One region of the Paenibacillus sp. WLX1005 genome, then DNA from elsewhere that is predicted to be linked to it. Evidence: predicted binding sites of a transcription regulator. Region 1 holds the regulator's gene; the other holds the start of a gene.

Region 1 (4,362 bases):
GTGAGCGCGTCATGGTCAGCACGCATACGATCAATCTACAGGAGCAGCTGCGCGAGCGCGATGTTCCGCTGTTGACGCAGGTGATTCCGTTTGCTTTTCGTGCTGCCGTGTTCAAGGGACGACAGCATTATTTGTGTCTGCGCAAATTTGAGCATAAAATAAATACAAAAGAATTCCAGAGTCCGAAGGAAGATGTGTTGATTGCAGCTCAGATGATCGTCTGGCTGACAGCAACTGAAACCGGAGATGATGAGGAATTGAATATGGGCAACCGCGGCGGTGAATTCTGGGAAACGGTCGCAAGCGATACCGACTCTTGTCTGGGACGCGCCTGTCCGTGGTTTAAGCAATGCTACTATCACCGTGCCAAGCATGAAGCGGGAGCCGCAGATGTAGTGATCACGAATCACTCCAAGCTGTTTACCGACATCAAGGCAGGGCATCAGTTGCTGCCTTCGTATGAACGACTGGTCATCGACGAGGCGCATCATCTGGAAGATGTGGCAGGGAAGCATCTGGGCATGCACATGAAATATTTCACATTGGTGCAACCGTTGCTGCGCCTGTTCAAGGATAGCAAAAATGGTCAGCTTGCCGTACTGCGCCAACAGCTAGGATCATCCGGCAGTGAACGCGGCATGGAATGGGCGATTGCGATCGACAATCTGTATCCTGAATTGACGGATGTCAAAGAAGATTGGGATAAACTGAGCGAGTTGCTGTTTGCCCTTCTGCCACAGCGCAGCGATGCCGCACCGGGTGAAGCGAGTCAATTTACCCTGCGTCTGTTACCGCAAAACAAGCCCGAAGAGTGGGAAAAGATATCGGAACTGGAAAATCGCATTCATATTGCGCTCAGTCAGATCATCCGTCAGGGCGAACAAATGATGGGCAAAATCAAAGAGTCCGATGATATCTTGGCTAACGAAGGATTGGTTACCGACGTGACCGGACTGTTCAAAGATCTGGGTGCGGTACGCGATGATTTGCGTCATTTTGTTAAGCTGGACAGCGTAGAGACGGTGTACTGGTACGAAGCCAATGGCAATTACCGTAGCAAGTCGCTGCAAATGTATGCTGTTCCGGTTGATGTAAGTCAGCAGCTCAAAGAGCACTTTTTCGATAAAAAGAAAAGTATCATTCTAACGTCTGCAACACTCTCCATCGACAAAACATTCCAGTATATGATCGAACAGCTGGGACTCAAGGAAGCGGAGCAGCAGAACAAGCTCAATACGGTCATGCTAGAATCGCCATTCAATTATCGCGAGCAATCGCTTGTATTGATTCCGCGCGATTTTCCAAGTCTAAAAGGCAATGTGGGCGATCAGAACTTTGTGTCCATGCTCGCCGATTCGTTGGCAGATGCTGCCAAAGCGACAAGAGGACGTATGCTGGTATTATTTACCTCCTATCGGATGCTCAAGCAGGTGTATGAGCCATTGAAAGAGAATTTATCTACAAGTGAGATTGCCGTATTCGGTCAGGGCGTGGATGGCGGCAGCCGCACCAAGTTGACGCGTCGTTTTCAGGAGCATCCGGCTTCCGTATTGCTCGGAACAAGCAGCTTCTGGGAAGGCGTCGATATTCCAGGCGAGGCGCTGACCTGCTTGGCGATTGTGCGGTTGCCATTCCAGCCGCCAAATCATCCGCTCGTAGAAGCCAAAAGTGAACGTTTGAAAAAAGAAAAGAAAAACCCATTTATGAAATTATCCGTGCCGCAGGCAGTGATCCGGTTCAAGCAGGGCTTTGGACGTCTCGTCCGAACGGCAAACGACCGAGGAATCGTACTCATTTATGATACGCGGGTGATAGAGGCATATTACGGCAGACATTTCTTGTATTCCCTGCCGGGTCCCAAAATGGAACATATGCCGACCCACCAGATGATTCCCCGTATCGCCGAATGGCTGGAACAACGACCGCTTGAAACGGAAGCTGCAAATCAAGAGGGGGAGCAAGCATGAAATCCGAAAAAATATCTGAAGCTGTCGTGCGAAGATTACCTGTCTATCTGAGATATCTGAATGAGCTGCATACCCGCGAGGTGCCTACTGTTTCCTCGCAGGAGCTGGGGCAAAAGCTGGATCTGAATCCGGCACAAATCCGCAAGGATCTCGCCTATTTCGGCGACTTTGGACGCAAAGGCATTGGCTATGATGTATCGTATCTAATCGAGAAGATTCGTCATATTCTGAAGCTGGATCAGCAGATCAATGTGGCACTGATCGGTGCCGGTAATCTGGGACATGCTCTGTCCAACTATAATGCGTACTTACAAGAAACGATGAAGATTATCGCTGTATTCGATTCGTACGAGCCGAAGGTCGGCAGCAAGATCAATACATTGACCGTACAACCGATTAGCGAATTGTCGCATGCGGTAAAAGAACAAAATATCCGCGTCGGCATTATCACTGTGCCGAATACGGAAGCGCAGCGTGTCGCGGATCAGTTGATTGAAGCGGGCATCGAGGCGATTCTGAATTTTGCACCGATTATTTTGAGAACACCACCGCATGTGCGTGTGCATACAGCTGATTTTACGACCGATCTGCTCAGTCTGGCTTATTACCTTGAAGATGGAAAGGAATTAGAAATTAATGAACAACTCTCCGAGTAAATGGATCATCAAAAATGGTATTTTCGCCGTACCTAACGCCGAGAAGCCAGTACTGCACGGTTATATGGTCGTTGAGGATGACCTGATTACGTATATTGGCGAAGAGGAGCCACAGGTAGGCGATGACGTTGCTGTTGTGGACGGACGCCACCAATTCTTCATCCCGGGTCTAGTGAACAGTCACGGTCATGCGGCGATGTCGCTGCTGCGCGGCTTCGGCGACGATCTGGCGCTGCAAGTATGGTTGCAGGAGAAAATGTGGCCGATGGAAGCCAAATTTACGAGCGATGATGTCTACACTGGAACCGCGCTGTCGGTACTGGAAATGCTCAAAGGCGGCACTACCACATTCCTCGATATGTACGATCGTTCTGAGCGTGTCGCAGAAGTCGTAGAGCAATCCGGCATGAGAGCCGTACTGATGAGAGGCGTTATCGGTCTGTGTTCAGAAGAAGAACAAAAGCAAAAGCTGAACCAATCGATTCAATTCGTACGCGACTGGCATGGCAAAGCAGACGGACGCATCACAACGATGATGTCTCCGCATGCGCCTTACACCTGTCCGCCTGCTTATATCGAGCAATTCGTGCAAGCTGCACACGATCTGGATGTGCCGCTGCATACCCATATGTCCGAAACGATTGCCGAAGTAGAGCAAAACGTTCGTGATTACGGTCTGCGTCCGGTTGCCCATCTGGAGAAATTGGGTATGTTCACCCGTCCCACATTGCTGGCACATGCCGTGCATCTGAATGACGAAGAGATTGCTACACTGGCAGCTCATAACGTTACTATTTCCCACAATCCGGGTAGCAACCTGAAGCTTGCCAGCGGTGTAGCACGCGTGCCGGATCTGTTAAAAGCCGGTGTCATCGTATCTCTCGGTACAGACGGCCCAGCCAGCAACAATAACCTTGATATGTTTGAGGAAATGCGTCTAGCAGCGCTCATTCACAAAGGTGTATCTGGCGATCCAACCGCTGTACCTGCATCGGAAGCATTGCTCATGGGTACAGAATACGGTGCCAAATCGGTATTCCTAAACAATACTGGTACGTTCAAAGTCGGTATGAAGGCAGATATTACGTCGCTCAATATCGATCAGCCGCATTTCCTGCCGTTCACCGATTTTATTTCTCATACGGTCTATTCTGCATGTGCCAAAGACGTGCTGCATGTATGGGTAGATGGCAAACAGCTGATCAAAGACGGTGTATCGCTGACACTGGATGAAGAGAAAATTCGCCGCGAAGCACAATCGGCATTTGAAGGCTTGCTTACACGCTGACCGAAAGCGTAACGATACAGAAAGGATGGCGTGTCTTGCGAAATTTGGGAACGGGTAAATGGATTGCGATCATCATTACAGTGGTCGGTCTGATTATTCTGGGTGTAAACCAGTTTTATGTACATGTGATGGCAAAGCCGTGGAGTCAGGAGCAGGCGGCACTGGAAGTAGCGCAGCAAAATGCCAAGCTGTCTGCTGTAACGACAAGCTATCACTCCGTATGGAATGAAAAGTCCATCTACTGGGTCATTCAGGGTCAGAACGATCAGCAGCAGGATGTGATGGTCTGGGTAAAATTTAACGAAGACGGTACACCAGCTGAAGGCACTAACGCTGTACATGTCGAGAAAACTGCCGGTACGATCACACAGCAGCGAGCAGCAGAGCTGTTGCAACAAGATCTGCCCGGCGCCGAGGCAGTTCGCGCTGTCCCCGGCTCGTACAACGGCAA
Region 2 (4,362 bases), 2.2 Mb from region 1:
GTCGGTCCTCCGGGTACCGGTAAAACCCTCCTTGCCCGTGCAGTAGCCGGGGAAGCGGGCGTGCCGTTCTTCAGCATCTCCGGTTCTGACTTCGTCGAAATGTTCGTCGGTGTCGGTGCATCCCGTGTTCGTGACTTGTTTGAAAATGCGAAGAAAAATGCGCCTTGTATTATCTTTATTGATGAGATTGACGCTGTAGGTCGTCAACGTGGCGCCGGTCTTGGTGGCGGACACGATGAACGTGAGCAAACGCTCAACCAATTGCTCGTTGAGATGGATGGATTTGGCGCCAACGAAGGTATCATCATCGTGGCTGCAACGAACCGTCCGGATATTCTCGACCCTGCGCTTCTGCGTCCAGGTCGTTTCGACCGTCAAATTACAGTCGATCGTCCAGATGTCAAAGGTCGTGAAGCGGTGCTCAAAGTTCATGCCCGCAACAAGCCGTTGACCAAGGATGTCAAACTTGATATTATCGCCAAACGTACAACAGGCTTTACCGGAGCGGATCTGGAAAACCTGCTGAATGAAGCGGCATTGCTGGCGGCTCGTCGTAACCGCCGCGACATCTCGATGACTGAGGTGGATGAAGCGATCGACCGCGTAATCGTCGGTACAGAGAAACGCAGCCGCGTAATCAGCGACCGCGAGAAACGCATCGTCGCTTACCACGAAGCCGGTCATACGATTGTTGGTTACTTCCTGGAACACGCCGATATGGTACACAAAGTAACGATCGTACCGCGCGGACGTGCTGGCGGATATGTAATCATGATGCCGAAGGAAGACCGTACACTCGTAACCAAACAGGAATTGCTGGATAAAGTAACCGGTCTCCTCGGCGGACGTGTGGCGGAAGAACTGTACATCGGTGAGATTGGTACTGGTGCTTACAGTGACTTCCAACAAGCAACAAGTATCGTACGCAGCATGATCGTTGAATACGGTATGAGTGAGAAGCTCGGACCGATGCAGTTTGGCAGTTCGCAAGGTCAAGTATTCCTGGGTCGTGACTTGGGTCACGAACAGAATTACAGTGATGCGATTGCTTATGAGATTGATCAGGAGATGAACCGTTTTATTACGGAATCGTACGAGCGTTGCCGCGAATTGCTGCAAAAGCATTCCCGCGAAATGCATCTGATCGCTCAAACGCTGCTTGAAGTAGAAACACTGGACTTCGAACAGATCAAATATCTGATCGAAAATGGCTCGCTGGAAGGCTTCGGCGAAGGCACATCCGGTGGCAACAATGATGGAACACCAACAGAAACTGGTGAACCAACATTCGATAGCATCGGTGATTCCAAAGTCCGTTTGGACAAAGATGATACGACTTCTTCCTCTCCGGAAGCAGGTGGTAACATCCCGAATAATCCAAATGATGATTCTGGCGATAACCGTGGTCCAGGTGGAGGTACACCAACGATCTAATCCATCGTACGGTGACGCTTTATCTGAATGGATCATAGCTATCACGTGATCAAATAATGCAATATAGAATACAAACAACCTACCCCTGAAGATCATATGATCTTCGGGGGTTTTTGTTTTGCCTGATGATAGAAGCATCAAGCATATCCACCTACGCAAGATTTTGAGATTGACAAGCACTGTTCAAATTGTTTACAGTATTGGGGAAGTTGATCACATTTTAGACACATTTCGCACTGGAGTACGCAATTTTTTTCACAATGTTATGTGGTTATCGTCTGGTTCGTATTCGTCTGTGTGAATGTGATCTTGTCTTTGTGCGAGATATATGGACACGAGTGAGCGATGAATCAGGCTTGTGCAGAGACATAGAGCGGGCATGAGCTATCTTTCATGATATCATGAAGCTAAAAACGAGTTGATACGTTTGTGGATTAGATTCAATATTGGTCTGTTCATTCTATATGTATCGTTCCTTGTGATAGCTTGGCATTACAGAGAATCGTCGATGACTTGAATTGTGAAAATTATTTCAAGAAATGTGAAAAAAAATTCAAACTACAGGGAGATGACATGATGGAAGCATTAGCACTGGAAAAGAAAGCAGAACGCGATGCGGAGCTGCGGGAACGTCTGATTCAGCTGAAAAAGGAACGCAATGCGATTATTCTTGCTCATTATTATCAGCGTGACGAGATTCAGGAAGTTGCCGATTTTCGTGGCGATTCATTTTTGCTAGCTCAGAAAGCGGCACAGACGGATGCGGATACTATCGTATTTTGCGGTGTGCATTTCATGGGGGAGAGCGCCAAAATTCTCGCACCCAACAAGACAGTCATTATTCCCGACGAGCGTGCGGGTTGCCCGATGGCGGATATGGTCAACGTGGATGGGCTACGCAAGCTAAAAGCTCAGCATCCGAACGCCAAAGTCGTCACCTATATTAATTCCTCTGCTGACGTGAAGGCAGAAACGGATATTTGCTGCACTTCCGCCAATGCGGTCAAGGTGATCCAATCCGTTGACTCCGATGAGATCATCTGGGTGCCGGACAAGAATCTCGGTCATTATGTACAGCAACACACCGATAAGAAGATGATTATTTGGGAAGGCTACTGCAATACCCATGATATGCTGACCGTGAAGGATGTATTCGAAATGAAAGCCAAATATCCGAATGCGCAGTTTGTTGTGCATCCCGAATGCCGTCCAGAAGTCGTAGCATTGGGTGATTTTGTAGGCAGTACGACTGCGATTATTAAATATTGCCGCGAATCAGACGTACAGGAATTTATCGTTGGTACGGAAGACGGTACCGGGTATCAGCTGCGTAAGGACAGCCCAGATAAGCAATTTCATTTTGCCAGTAAATATCTCGTCTGTCCCAATATGAAGGTGAACAATCTGAAAAAGCTGGTCAACTGTCTAGAAACGATGAAGCCGCAAATTTACGTACCGCCTGCTGTTGCAGATCGTGCCCGTGTATCGCTGGAGCGGATGCTGGAAGTCTCATCCTCGTAAATTACAACTTGTCTATATACTATTTGCTGTTGGCTACGCTTCATTGGTCGTATTGCTGCAAACAGCTGTACAGATGAGTAAGTGAACACAATGATGAATTGATGACAGAACCAGAAAGGCAGGCAAATAGAATCATGCAGCAGTCAAGATTCACAGTCTCTATCAATGATGATTACGACGATACTGTGTATACCGATGTACTGGTGATCGGAACGGGCATTGCCGGGTTGTTTACTGCCCTAGCGGCAAGTGAACATAAGAACGTGCTATTAATCACAAAGGATATACTGCTGGAAAGCAATACACGTTATGCGCAGGGTGGTATCGCTGCGGTGATGGCGCAGGATGATTCGCCTCACTTTCATCTGGAAGATACCCTGCTGGCAGGAGCGGGTTTGTGTGAGCAGCATGCGGTACATGTACTGGTGCAGGAAGGACCAGAGCGAGTACAGGAGCTGATGATGCTTGGAACGGCATTTGATATGTTGGACGGCAAGCTGGAGCTGACACGCGAAGGAGCGCATAGCCACCGCCGCATTTTGCATGCGAATGGCGACTCGACCGGACATGAGATTGTGCGGGCATTGTCGCGGCAAGTACAGCAGCATGACAGGATTGATGTGTGGGAGCGGCATAGCACGGTGGAGCTGCTCATGCAGGATGAGCAGTGCATCGGGGCGGTCATTCGCAAGCCGGATGGTCATGTGCTGCATGTCATCTCACAAGCGACCGTATTGTGTACGGGCGGCAGCGGACAGCTATATGAGCATACGACCAATCCAGAAGTAGCTACTGCCGATGGTATTGCGATTGCGTATCGGGCAGGTGCGCAGTTGCGAGATATGGAATTTATCCAGTTTCATCCGACAGCGCTTTGTTATCCAGGTGCGCCGCGCTTTTTGATTTCGGAGGCGGTACGCGGGGAAGGCGCGATCTTACGCAATACACAGGGTGAAGCATTTATGCCGAATTATCATGCGCTGGGTGATTTGGCACCGCGCGATATTGTATCCCGGGCGATTGTAAGTGAGATGGAGCGGGATGGGAGTGCTTTTGTATATCTGGACATTACGCACGAATCAGAGCAGCAGCTGCGACATCGCTTTCCGACCATTTATGAAACTTGTCTGCGGTATGGACTGAATCTGGCGCAAGATTGGATTCCGGTTTCTCCGGCAGCACATTATATGATGGGCGGTATTCGTACCGATGATAACGGGGAGAGCAGCATTGCGCGCTTATTTGCCTGTGGGGAAGTGTCGTCTACGGGCATTCATGGAGCGAATCGGCTGGCAAGCAACTCGCTGTCTGAAGCGGTTGTATACGGTCGCCGAATTGCACAGCGCATTATGGAATTGCCGCTGCTGGAGATGATGAGCGATAAGGCTGTATTTTCTGACTCTCCTA

What was found. The regulator Rex, encoded in region 1, represses fermentation and respiration genes when NADH is low (regulators of the CRP and FNR family bind a similar motif). The targets are predictions, from matches to a motif close to TTGTGAAATATTTCACAA.
Region 2: the regulator Rex is predicted to act here: its motif matches at 1,953-1,970, upstream of nadA (quinolinate synthase NadA).

The regions. Positions count from the first base shown of each region.
Region 1 covers NZ_CP176756.1:3,435,111-3,439,472, reverse strand. Annotated here, with positions in the region: gene dinG (ATP-dependent DNA helicase DinG) at 1-1,967, shown strand, start outside; gene ACE3MZ_RS14615 (redox-sensing transcriptional repressor Rex) at 1,964-2,623, shown strand; gene ACE3MZ_RS14610 (amidohydrolase) at 2,604-3,911, shown strand; gene ACE3MZ_RS14605 (DUF5590 domain-containing protein) at 3,947-4,362, shown strand, end outside.
Region 2 covers NZ_CP176756.1:54,653-59,014, forward strand. Annotated here, with positions in the region: gene ftsH (ATP-dependent zinc metalloprotease FtsH) at 1-1,434, shown strand, start outside; gene nadA (quinolinate synthase NadA) at 2,011-2,955, shown strand; gene nadB (L-aspartate oxidase) at 3,090-4,362, shown strand, end outside.